Thalassospira sp. TSL5-1: one gene and its partners. Each later gene encodes a partner of the first gene's protein in a complex. Links are inferred from orthologs where the notes say so. Each region holds a gene or a part of one and is shown in the gene's direction. Other genes may lie near its edges.

Region 1 (4,620 bases):
TCAACGAAACGTTATCAAGCGCGAGCTTTTCACCCTGCGCGCTTTTATAGATCTTGGTCAGTCCTTCAACCTCGATCGCATAATCGGGCATTGCATTCATAAATGAATGATCTCCGCTCTTTTCCACATGGCGCAATTGCGCTAAACCGATGCGGAAGTGTTGATTGAATATGCGTTATGGGTATCATCCCGATCAAACCGGGGTCAATATCGCCGCAAACTGGGAACTAGATATATGAAGATCAGCGAAGAAATCAAAGTTGGCAGCCTGAATATCGCCTGCGACGGCGGCAAAGGGCATCTTGGTCATCCGACCGTTTATCTCAATCTTGAAGAAAAAGGCGAAGTCGTTTGCCCCTATTGCTCCAAGAAATATATCTTTGATAAAGAGCTGGCCCACGCCGACCATTAAGGTCCCCCGTCCGCACAGCGCCAGTCATCCAACCGGCGCCTGACTGCGTAGACATACGGTGTTACCTTCATTTGCCTGCCTCACCCGTCGCAGCCATCATGCTGCGGCCTAAAACGGGGACTATCCATGACGTCTGCTCCGACTTCCGTAAACAGTTTTCGCTCCATGCCCGACCCGGACGGGCATTTTGGCCATTTTGGTGGTCGCTTTGTTGCCGAAACCCTGATGCCGCTGATCCTGGAACTGGAGCAGGCCTACAAAGACGCCAAGGAAGACCCCGAATTCCGCAAGGAAATGGATTACTTCCTGAAATATTATGTCGGGCGTCCCAACCCGCTTTATTTCGCCGAAGGCCTGACCAACCATTTGGGCGGGGCCAAAATCTATTTCAAGCGCGAAGACCTGAACCATACCGGCGCGCACAAGATCAATAACTGCATCGGGCAGATTTTGCTGGCAAAACGCATGGGCAAAACCCGCATCATCGCCGAAACCGGTGCCGGGCAGCATGGGGTGGCAACCGCCACGGTTTGCGCCCGTTTTGGCCTGCCCTGCACCATTTACATGGGTGCAAAGGATATCGAGCGCCAATCGCCCAACGTGTTCCGCATGCGTTTGCTCGGCGCCGAGGTCAAACCGGTCACATCGGGCTCGCGCTCGCTCAAGGATGCGATGAACGAAGCCCTGCGTGACTGGGTCACCAACGTTACCGATACCTTCTATATCATCGGCACCGTTGCCGGGCCGCACCCCTACCCGGAACTGGTGCGTGATTTTCAATGTGTGATCGGCAACGAGGCCAAAGCCCAGATTATGGAAGCCGAAGGCCGCCTGCCCGATGAAGTGATCGCAGCCGTTGGCGGCGGGTCGAATGCGATGGGCCTGTTCCATCCCTTCCTGGATGACAAGGATGTTGCCATTACCGGTGTCGAGGCCGCAGGGCATGGCGTTCATACCGGCCGCCATGCCGCCAGCCTGACCGCTGGCCGCCCGGGCGTTTTGCATGGTAACCGCACCTATTTGCTGATGGATGATGACGGCCAGATCAAAGAAGCCGACTCGATTTCAGCCGGGCTGGATTACCCCGGCATCGGGCCGGAGCATTCCTGGCTAAAGGATATTGGCCGGGCCACCTATGTCTCGATCACGGATAAGGAAGCCCTGGATGCCTTTACCCTGTGTTCGGAAAAGGAAGGCATCATTCCCGCCCTGGAATGCAGCCATGCCATTGCACAAATCGTTAAAACCGCGCCGAAAATGGGCAAAGACCAGATCATTCTGATGTGCCTGAGCGGACGCGGCGACAAGGACATCTTTACCGTGGCTGAAGCACTGGGAGTCAAACTGTGAGTGACGCAATTATCGGCGGCCAGGACCGCATCGCCAAACGGTTTGAAAAACTGCACGCGGAAGATCGTGCCGGTCTTGTCACCTTCATAACGGCGGGCGACCCGGACCCGGAAACCTCGTTTGAAATTCTCAAAGCCCTGCCCGAAGCCGGTGCCGACATTATCGAACTGGGCATGCCCTTTACCGATCCGATGGCCGATGGCCCCGCGATTCAGGAGGCCTCCAACCGGGCGCTGGCTGCGGGCATGCACATGCGCAAGACACTTTCGCTGGTCCGTGGCTTTCGCGATCAGGACCACGAAACCCCGATCATCCTGATGGGTTATTACAATCCCATCTTTATTTACGGTGTGAACGAGTTTCTGGAAGATGCCCGCAATGCCGGTGTTGATGGCCTGATCGTGGTGGACCTGCCGCCCGAAGAAGACGCCGAGCTATGTGTTCCGACCGTCAATAAAGGACTAAGCTTCATTCGCCTGACCACCCCGACATCCGATGACAAACGCCTGCCCAAACTGGTTCAGAACACCAGCGGCTTTGTTTATTATGTATCGGTTGCCGGTGTCACAGGTGCGGGCTCAGCCACAAATGAGCAGATTGTCGAGGCAATGGCCCGCCTGCGGCGCCATACCAATTTGCCCATCGCGGTTGGTTTTGGTATCAAAACGCCTGCCCAGGCCGCCGAAGTTGCCCGCGAGGCCGATGCCGCCGTTGTTGGCTCGGCGATTGTATCAAAAATCGCAGAAAGCCTTGACGAAAACGGCAAGGCCACCGATAACACCGCCCTTGTGGTCACTGGCCTGGTACGTGAACTGGCCGACGGCGTGCGCAACGCCCGCAAATGATGTTGCGCCTGCCCGCAAGACCGATATAGGCAAAACCGAGGATCAATATCCGATATGTCGTGGCTGACTGAATTCGTCCGACCCAAAATTCAGAAACTGGTTCGCCGCAGCGATGTGCCCGAAAATCTCTGGCACAAATGCCCGTCCTGCGAACAGATGATTTTTCATCGCGATCTCGCGAAGAATAACCATGTCTGTCAGCATTGCGGCCACCATATGCGGATTTCCGCGCGCAACCGGCTGGAGCTGATGTTTGACAGCGGCAAATACCAGACCATCGAATTGCCGTCGGTCCCGGTTGACCCGCTGCGTTTCCGCGATCAGAAAAAATATACTGATCGCCTGAAAGCAGCCCAGGCCAAAGCCGAATTCAAGGACGCCCTGGCCGTTGCCCACGGCAGCGTTGGCGGCCACGACACCGTTATTGCCGTGTTTGACTTTGCCTTTATGGCCGGGTCAATGGGCATGGCCGTTGGTGAAGGCATCGTTGCCGCTGCCGAACTGGCCGTGGTGCAGGATGCCGCCCTGATCATCGTGCCCGCATCGGGTGGCGCACGTATGCAGGAAGGTATTTTGTCGCTGATGCAAATGGCGCGCACCACTGCTGCGATTGAAAAGGTCAAGGAAAAGGGCCTGCCCTATTTCGTCCTGCTGACCGACCCGACCACCGGTGGCGTTTCGGCATCTTTTGCCATGCTGGGCGACATTCAGGTTGCCGAACCAGGTGCACAAATCGGCTTTGCCGGTCGCCGCGTGATCGAAAACACCATTCGCGAAAAACTGCCCGATGACTTCCAGACCGCCGAATATCTGCTGGAACATGGCATGGTCGATATGGTGGTGCCACGCAGCGAACTGAACGCAACCTTTGGCCGCCTGATCGACATGATCCGCCGCCCCAAACCCGGCGCATCGATCGTGCCGATCAAGGGCGACAAAAAGAAAACCACCACTGCGGAAAAAGCTGACTGAAGATGCAGGTGCCCTCGCCAAGAAGTAGCGCCATTCTGGGCCGACTCGGCCTGCTTCATCCCAAGATAATTGATTTATCCCTGGGGCGCATTGCAACATTGTTGCAAAAACTGGGCAACCCGCATCTTAAGCTTCCGCCTGTTATCCATATCGCTGGCACAAATGGCAAGGGGTCTACCCTTGCCTATTTGCGCGCCATCTATGAGGCTGCAGGCCTGCGGGTCCATACCTCGACCTCACCGCATCTTGTCACCTTCCATGAACGTATCGTTCTGGCCGGTCAGCAAATCAGCGAAGACGAGCTTTGTGACCTGCTTGAAGAGGTCGAGCGCATCAATGATGGTGCCCAAATCACCTATTTTGAAATCACCCAGGCTGCGGCTTTCCTGGCTTATTCACGGGTCGAGGCAGATGTTCTGTTGCTCGAAACCGGGCTGGGCGGGCGCTATGACGCCACAAATGTGCTGCCCAATCCAGCCCTGAGCGTGATCACCCCGGTCTCGATTGATCATCAGGCCTTTCTGGGCGATACGGTTGAAAAAATCGCCTTCCAGAAGGCGGGCATCATGAAAGCAGGCATTCCCTGTGTTGTTGCCCCGCAAATGCTGCCGGCCTTTGATGTGCTGGTGCGCCACGCCAGCAAGATCAACACGCCGCTGGTTACCAATTTCGCCATCACGGCCGAAGATGACGACGGTTTTGACCTCCATATCGATGGCGAGGCCCTGCGCCTGCCTGCCCCGGCCCTGCCGGGTCGCCACCAATATGTGAATGCAATGGTCGCCACCGTTGCCGTGCGCAATGCCGGGATCCAGGCGAAAAATGGCGATGATATTGATATCGAAACGATTTCCACGGGCCTTAAAAATGCCCGCTGGCCTGCGCGCCTGCAGCGCCTTGCACAGGGCCCGCTGATCGACCTTCTGCCTGATGATGCCGAACTCTATGTCGATGGCGGGCACAATATCGCCGCCGCCGATGTCATCGCCAAATGGCTGGAACGCGCGCACGCAAACGGCGATACCGTTGTCGTTATGGGCA
Region 2 (2,761 bases), on another replicon or contig:
CGATTCTTCAATTGCCAGGCGGGTTTCCTCAAAATCGCGATATTTGCCGGTGCCAACCAACAGGCGGGATTTAAAACTGTGCCCGGCCACGACAAAGCTGTCATCCGCCGCAGCGGCCAGTTCCGGTTCTCCCGAACCACCGCCAATAAAATGAACGATCTCCAGCCGGTCGCCCTCGCCCAGCTCAGTCGCACCATAGGCCGTTTTAGGCACAATCTCCAGATTACGCTCCACGGCGACCTTGGTTGCGGCAATATTCAATTGCGCAAGCAGGTCGGCGACGGTGGGGGCATTTTCGATGATACGGTCTTCACCATTGATCGTAAGGCGCATTGTTCTGCTGACTTTCCTAATCCTTGAATGCTGCCGGGCAGTATGGTCAGCACCGGGAACGAAGGCAAGACGTGATCCATCCCCCCGCCGCAATACCACGACACACCCCGACAAATGCGTGCCTTAACGGTGCCTTCACATCAAAGCTGGCATATTGCGTGATCTGGATGTAAGGAATGCGGCGTTGCGTCAGACTTTCGTCGTGGTATAAACGCACCACAAACTGTTGGATATGTGAGACCGGATGACAAAACCCGTCTACATCTTAAATGGCCCTAACCTTAATCTTCTGGGACAGCGTCAGCCCGAAATTTACGGTGCGACCACGCTCGAGGATATAAAGTCACTGTGCGAGAACCATGCCGCGACACAGGGCCTGGAAATTGCCTTTCATCAAAGCAATCACGAAGGTGTTCTGGTTGACCAGATACAGGAAGCCCGTGTAAAGGGATGCGGCATCATTTTGAATGCTGCGGCCTATACTCATACATCGGTCGCTATTCTTGATGCCTTGCTGGCATCTGACCTGCCGATCATCGAGGTACATCTGTCGAATATTCATCAGCGCGACACATTCCGGCACCATTCCTTTGTTTCAAAGGCAGCAAAAGGCATGATTTGCGGCTTTGGTGCCCAAGGGTATGTTCTTGCCCTCGACGCGTTGAAACCCCTTATCGCTCCATCATCATAAAAGATAGTCGAAATGAGCAAGTTCAACATCGATAACGACGCCATTCGCCAGCTTGCAGAATTGCTGGACGAAACCAATCTCACGGAAATTGAAGTTGCCGATGGCGACAACAAAATCCGCGTTGCCCGCCAGGGCACCACCTATGCTGCCGCACCGGCCCCGGTTGCCGCTGCTCCGGTTGCTGCTGCAGCACCGACTGCTGCCAGCAGCGGTGATCTTTCATCGCATCCGGGTTGCGTTAAATCGCCGATGGTGGGTGTTGTCTATTTCGCACCGGAACCCGGTGCCGCACCGTTTATCACCGCAGGCAGCACCGTTGCCGAAGGTCAGACCCTGATGCTGATTGAAGCCATGAAAACCTTCAATCCGATCCGCGCACCGAAGGCTGGTAAAATCAGCCAGATCATTGCGACCGACGGCAACCCCGTCGAATATGACGAGCCGCTGGTCATCATTGAATAATCCGGGGTTATACCGCAATGTTTGAAAAAATCCTGATTGCCAACCGGGGCGAGATCGCGCTGCGTATCCAGCGCGCCTGCCGCGAAATGGGCATCAAAACCGTTGCGGTGCATTCCACCGCCGATGCCAATGCCATGCATGTTCGCCTGGCCGATGAAGCCGTGTGTATTGGTCCGGCAGCATCGCGTGACAGCTATCTGAATATTCCGGCCATCCTGTCGGCGGCCGAAATTACCGGGGCCGAAGCCATCCATCCCGGTTATGGCTTTCTCTCGGAAAGTGCCGATTTCGCTGCAATGGTCGAAGAACACGGTTTTGCCTTTATCGGCCCCAGCCCGGAACATATCCGGACGATGGGCGACAAGATTATGGCAAAACAGACGGCCGAAAAACTTGGCATTCCTGTTGTGCCGGGATCCGATGGTGAAATTACCACCGTTGAACAGGCCAAAAAATGTGCCGCCGACATCGGCTATCCGGTCCTGATCAAGGCATCCGGCGGCGGTGGTGGCCGTGGCATGAAGGTTGTGGAACGCGATGAAGACCTGGCCGAAGCCTTTTCCATGACCCGCAAGGAAGCCTTGCAGAACTTCGGTAATGCCGCTGTTTACATGGAAAAATATCTGGGCAAGCCACGCCATATCGAATTGCAGGTGATTGGCGATTCACACGGCAATGCCGTGCATCTGTTCGAGCGTGACTGCTCCCTTCAGCGCCGCCACCAGAAAGTTCTGGAAGAAGCCCCGGCACCCATGCTCTCGCCCGAGGAACGGGCGCGCATTGGTGGCATCGTTGCCAATGCCATGCGCGGCATGGGCTATCGCAATGCCGGGACCATCGAGTTTCTTTATGAAAATGGCGAGTTCTATTTCATTGAAATGAACACCCGTTTGCAGGTGGAACACCCGGTGACAGAGGCCATTTCAGGCGTTGATCTGGTGCGTGAACAGATCCGCGTTGCCGCCGGCATGGAACTGTCCTTTATCCAGGATGACATTGAAATCAATGGTCATGCCATTGAATGCCGCATCAATGCCGAGGACCCGCAAACCTTTGTGCCCTCGCCTGGTAAAATTCAGGAATATCATGCGCCAGGCGGTCTGGGTGTGCGTGTTGATAGCGGCATTTACACCGGCTATTCCATCCCGCCCTATTACGACAGCATGATTGCAAAGCTGATCGTGCATGGTCGTGACCGCGAAGAATGTATGATGCGCCTGCGTCGTGCGCTGGCCGAATATGCGATTGGCGGCATCAAAACCACCATTCCACTGC
Region 3 (2,905 bases), on another replicon or contig:
CCCGTGTAAAGGGATGCGGCATCATTTTGAATGCTGCGGCCTATACTCATACATCGGTCGCTATTCTTGATGCCTTGCTGGCATCTGACCTGCCGATCATCGAGGTACATCTGTCGAATATTCATCAGCGCGACACATTCCGGCACCATTCCTTTGTTTCAAAGGCAGCAAAAGGCATGATTTGCGGCTTTGGTGCCCAAGGGTATGTTCTTGCCCTCGACGCGTTGAAACCCCTTATCGCTCCATCATCATAAAAGATAGTCGAAATGAGCAAGTTCAACATCGATAACGACGCCATTCGCCAGCTTGCAGAATTGCTGGACGAAACCAATCTCACGGAAATTGAAGTTGCCGATGGCGACAACAAAATCCGCGTTGCCCGCCAGGGCACCACCTATGCTGCCGCACCGGCCCCGGTTGCCGCTGCTCCGGTTGCTGCTGCAGCACCGACTGCTGCCAGCAGCGGTGATCTTTCATCGCATCCGGGTTGCGTTAAATCGCCGATGGTGGGTGTTGTCTATTTCGCACCGGAACCCGGTGCCGCACCGTTTATCACCGCAGGCAGCACCGTTGCCGAAGGTCAGACCCTGATGCTGATTGAAGCCATGAAAACCTTCAATCCGATCCGCGCACCGAAGGCTGGTAAAATCAGCCAGATCATTGCGACCGACGGCAACCCCGTCGAATATGACGAGCCGCTGGTCATCATTGAATAATCCGGGGTTATACCGCAATGTTTGAAAAAATCCTGATTGCCAACCGGGGCGAGATCGCGCTGCGTATCCAGCGCGCCTGCCGCGAAATGGGCATCAAAACCGTTGCGGTGCATTCCACCGCCGATGCCAATGCCATGCATGTTCGCCTGGCCGATGAAGCCGTGTGTATTGGTCCGGCAGCATCGCGTGACAGCTATCTGAATATTCCGGCCATCCTGTCGGCGGCCGAAATTACCGGGGCCGAAGCCATCCATCCCGGTTATGGCTTTCTCTCGGAAAGTGCCGATTTCGCTGCAATGGTCGAAGAACACGGTTTTGCCTTTATCGGCCCCAGCCCGGAACATATCCGGACGATGGGCGACAAGATTATGGCAAAACAGACGGCCGAAAAACTTGGCATTCCTGTTGTGCCGGGATCCGATGGTGAAATTACCACCGTTGAACAGGCCAAAAAATGTGCCGCCGACATCGGCTATCCGGTCCTGATCAAGGCATCCGGCGGCGGTGGTGGCCGTGGCATGAAGGTTGTGGAACGCGATGAAGACCTGGCCGAAGCCTTTTCCATGACCCGCAAGGAAGCCTTGCAGAACTTCGGTAATGCCGCTGTTTACATGGAAAAATATCTGGGCAAGCCACGCCATATCGAATTGCAGGTGATTGGCGATTCACACGGCAATGCCGTGCATCTGTTCGAGCGTGACTGCTCCCTTCAGCGCCGCCACCAGAAAGTTCTGGAAGAAGCCCCGGCACCCATGCTCTCGCCCGAGGAACGGGCGCGCATTGGTGGCATCGTTGCCAATGCCATGCGCGGCATGGGCTATCGCAATGCCGGGACCATCGAGTTTCTTTATGAAAATGGCGAGTTCTATTTCATTGAAATGAACACCCGTTTGCAGGTGGAACACCCGGTGACAGAGGCCATTTCAGGCGTTGATCTGGTGCGTGAACAGATCCGCGTTGCCGCCGGCATGGAACTGTCCTTTATCCAGGATGACATTGAAATCAATGGTCATGCCATTGAATGCCGCATCAATGCCGAGGACCCGCAAACCTTTGTGCCCTCGCCTGGTAAAATTCAGGAATATCATGCGCCAGGCGGTCTGGGTGTGCGTGTTGATAGCGGCATTTACACCGGCTATTCCATCCCGCCCTATTACGACAGCATGATTGCAAAGCTGATCGTGCATGGTCGTGACCGCGAAGAATGTATGATGCGCCTGCGTCGTGCGCTGGCCGAATATGCGATTGGCGGCATCAAAACCACCATTCCACTGCATCAGCGCCTGTTGGCCAATCCTGATATTCAGGCCGGGAATTACGATATTCACTGGCTTGAAAAATTCATGGACATGAAGAAGTAAAACAAAAACCGGGGATCAAACGATCCCCGGTTTTTGTTTATTACCACATCATGATGGTCGGATCGGCGAAGCGTTATTGACAGCCTCAGACTCCGGCGAAGGGGGCTCTATTGGATCGCCAACAGGGTCCTGTGGTTGTTGCACCACTGTTTGTGTCTGCTGTTGCTGTTGCTGCTGTTGCGGTTGCGGTTGCTGCTGCGCCAATATTGAGTTCATTTGCGAGGCATTACTAGAGTTGCTACCATTTAAACTCTGGTTGGCACTTGCCTGACTAATAACCGCACTCACTTGCTGCAATGCAGTTGGGTCGGCAGCTACAACCGTCGGATTATTGACCGCTGCATGTGTATTGGCAGCAACCTGCACACTTGCTGTCGGGTTCGCCTGATATACGACCGGTGATGTTGCAACCCGAACCGCCTGGGTCGCAACCTGCGCAACCTGGGCTGGCGCGGCCTGAATCACATTCGGGTTAACAATAATACGGGCCGCAATTGCGGCCACATTATTGGCAGAAGCTGGCGCGGAAGTCTGAACCGAACCGTTGCTGACAACATTAACAGCCACCTGCGCCGCCGCAAGGGCCGCCTTCGGATTAGACTGAACAAGCTGTTCTGCCGCTGCGACAACCTGCTGGGCAAGCTCCGCTTGCCGCGCCGGATTACCGGCACTCAAGACCTGTATCGCCTGCTGAATAGCACCTGCATTACCAGACAAAAGAGCCGCCCGCAAAGCAGGCGGCAACTGGTTTTGCACCCCCGACTGCTGGGCAAAAGCCGTTGTCGTTCCGTATGCGCCGACAAAAGCCGTCGAAACAAGGAAGGCAAC

The links.
Region 2: the proteins of accD (region 1) and accB are in contact, whole or in part, in a solved structure (PDB 8UXZ), measured with the Escherichia coli proteins. The link is inferred for Thalassospira sp. TSL5-1 from one-to-one orthologs.
Region 3: the proteins of accD (region 1) and accC are in contact, whole or in part, in a solved structure (PDB 8UXZ), measured with the Escherichia coli proteins. The link is inferred for Thalassospira sp. TSL5-1 from one-to-one orthologs.

Annotation. Positions count from the first base shown.
Region 1 is NZ_KV880638.1:284,316-288,935, reverse strand. Bases 1,677-4,620 are described here. They hold accD (acetyl-CoA carboxylase, carboxyltransferase subunit beta), read left to right. Parts: upstream 1,677-2,661; coding sequence 2,662-3,579; downstream 3,580-4,620. Other genes in these bases: LF95_RS10845 (bifunctional folylpolyglutamate synthase/dihydrofolate synthase), read left to right, coding at 3,582-4,620; trpA (tryptophan synthase subunit alpha), read left to right, coding at 1,759-2,607; trpB (tryptophan synthase subunit beta), read left to right, coding at 1,677-1,762. Outside these bases: LF95_RS10870 (ABC transporter ATP-binding protein), read right to left, coding at 1-100; LF95_RS10865 (zinc-finger domain-containing protein), read left to right, coding at 236-412; more of trpB, read left to right, coding at 539-1,676.
Region 2 is NZ_KV880639.1:121,443-124,203, forward strand. It holds accB (acetyl-CoA carboxylase biotin carboxyl carrier protein), read left to right. Parts: upstream 1-1,036; coding sequence 1,037-1,486; downstream 1,487-2,761. Other genes in the region: thiS (sulfur carrier protein ThiS), read right to left, coding at 1-333; aroQ (type II 3-dehydroquinate dehydratase), read left to right, coding at 578-1,024; accC (acetyl-CoA carboxylase biotin carboxylase subunit), read left to right, coding at 1,504-2,761. UniProt on the Escherichia coli protein: This protein is a component of the acetyl coenzyme A carboxylase complex; first, biotin carboxylase catalyzes the carboxylation of the carrier protein and then the transcarboxylase transfers the carboxyl group to form malonyl-CoA.
Region 3 is NZ_KV880639.1:122,213-125,117, forward strand. It holds accC (acetyl-CoA carboxylase biotin carboxylase subunit), read left to right. Parts: upstream 1-733; coding sequence 734-2,077; downstream 2,078-2,905. Other genes in the region: aroQ (type II 3-dehydroquinate dehydratase), read left to right, coding at 1-254; accB (acetyl-CoA carboxylase biotin carboxyl carrier protein), read left to right, coding at 267-716; LF95_RS17450 (hypothetical protein), read right to left, coding at 2,126-2,905. UniProt on the Escherichia coli protein: This protein is a component of the acetyl coenzyme A carboxylase complex; first, biotin carboxylase catalyzes the carboxylation of the carrier protein and then the transcarboxylase transfers the carboxyl group to form malonyl-CoA.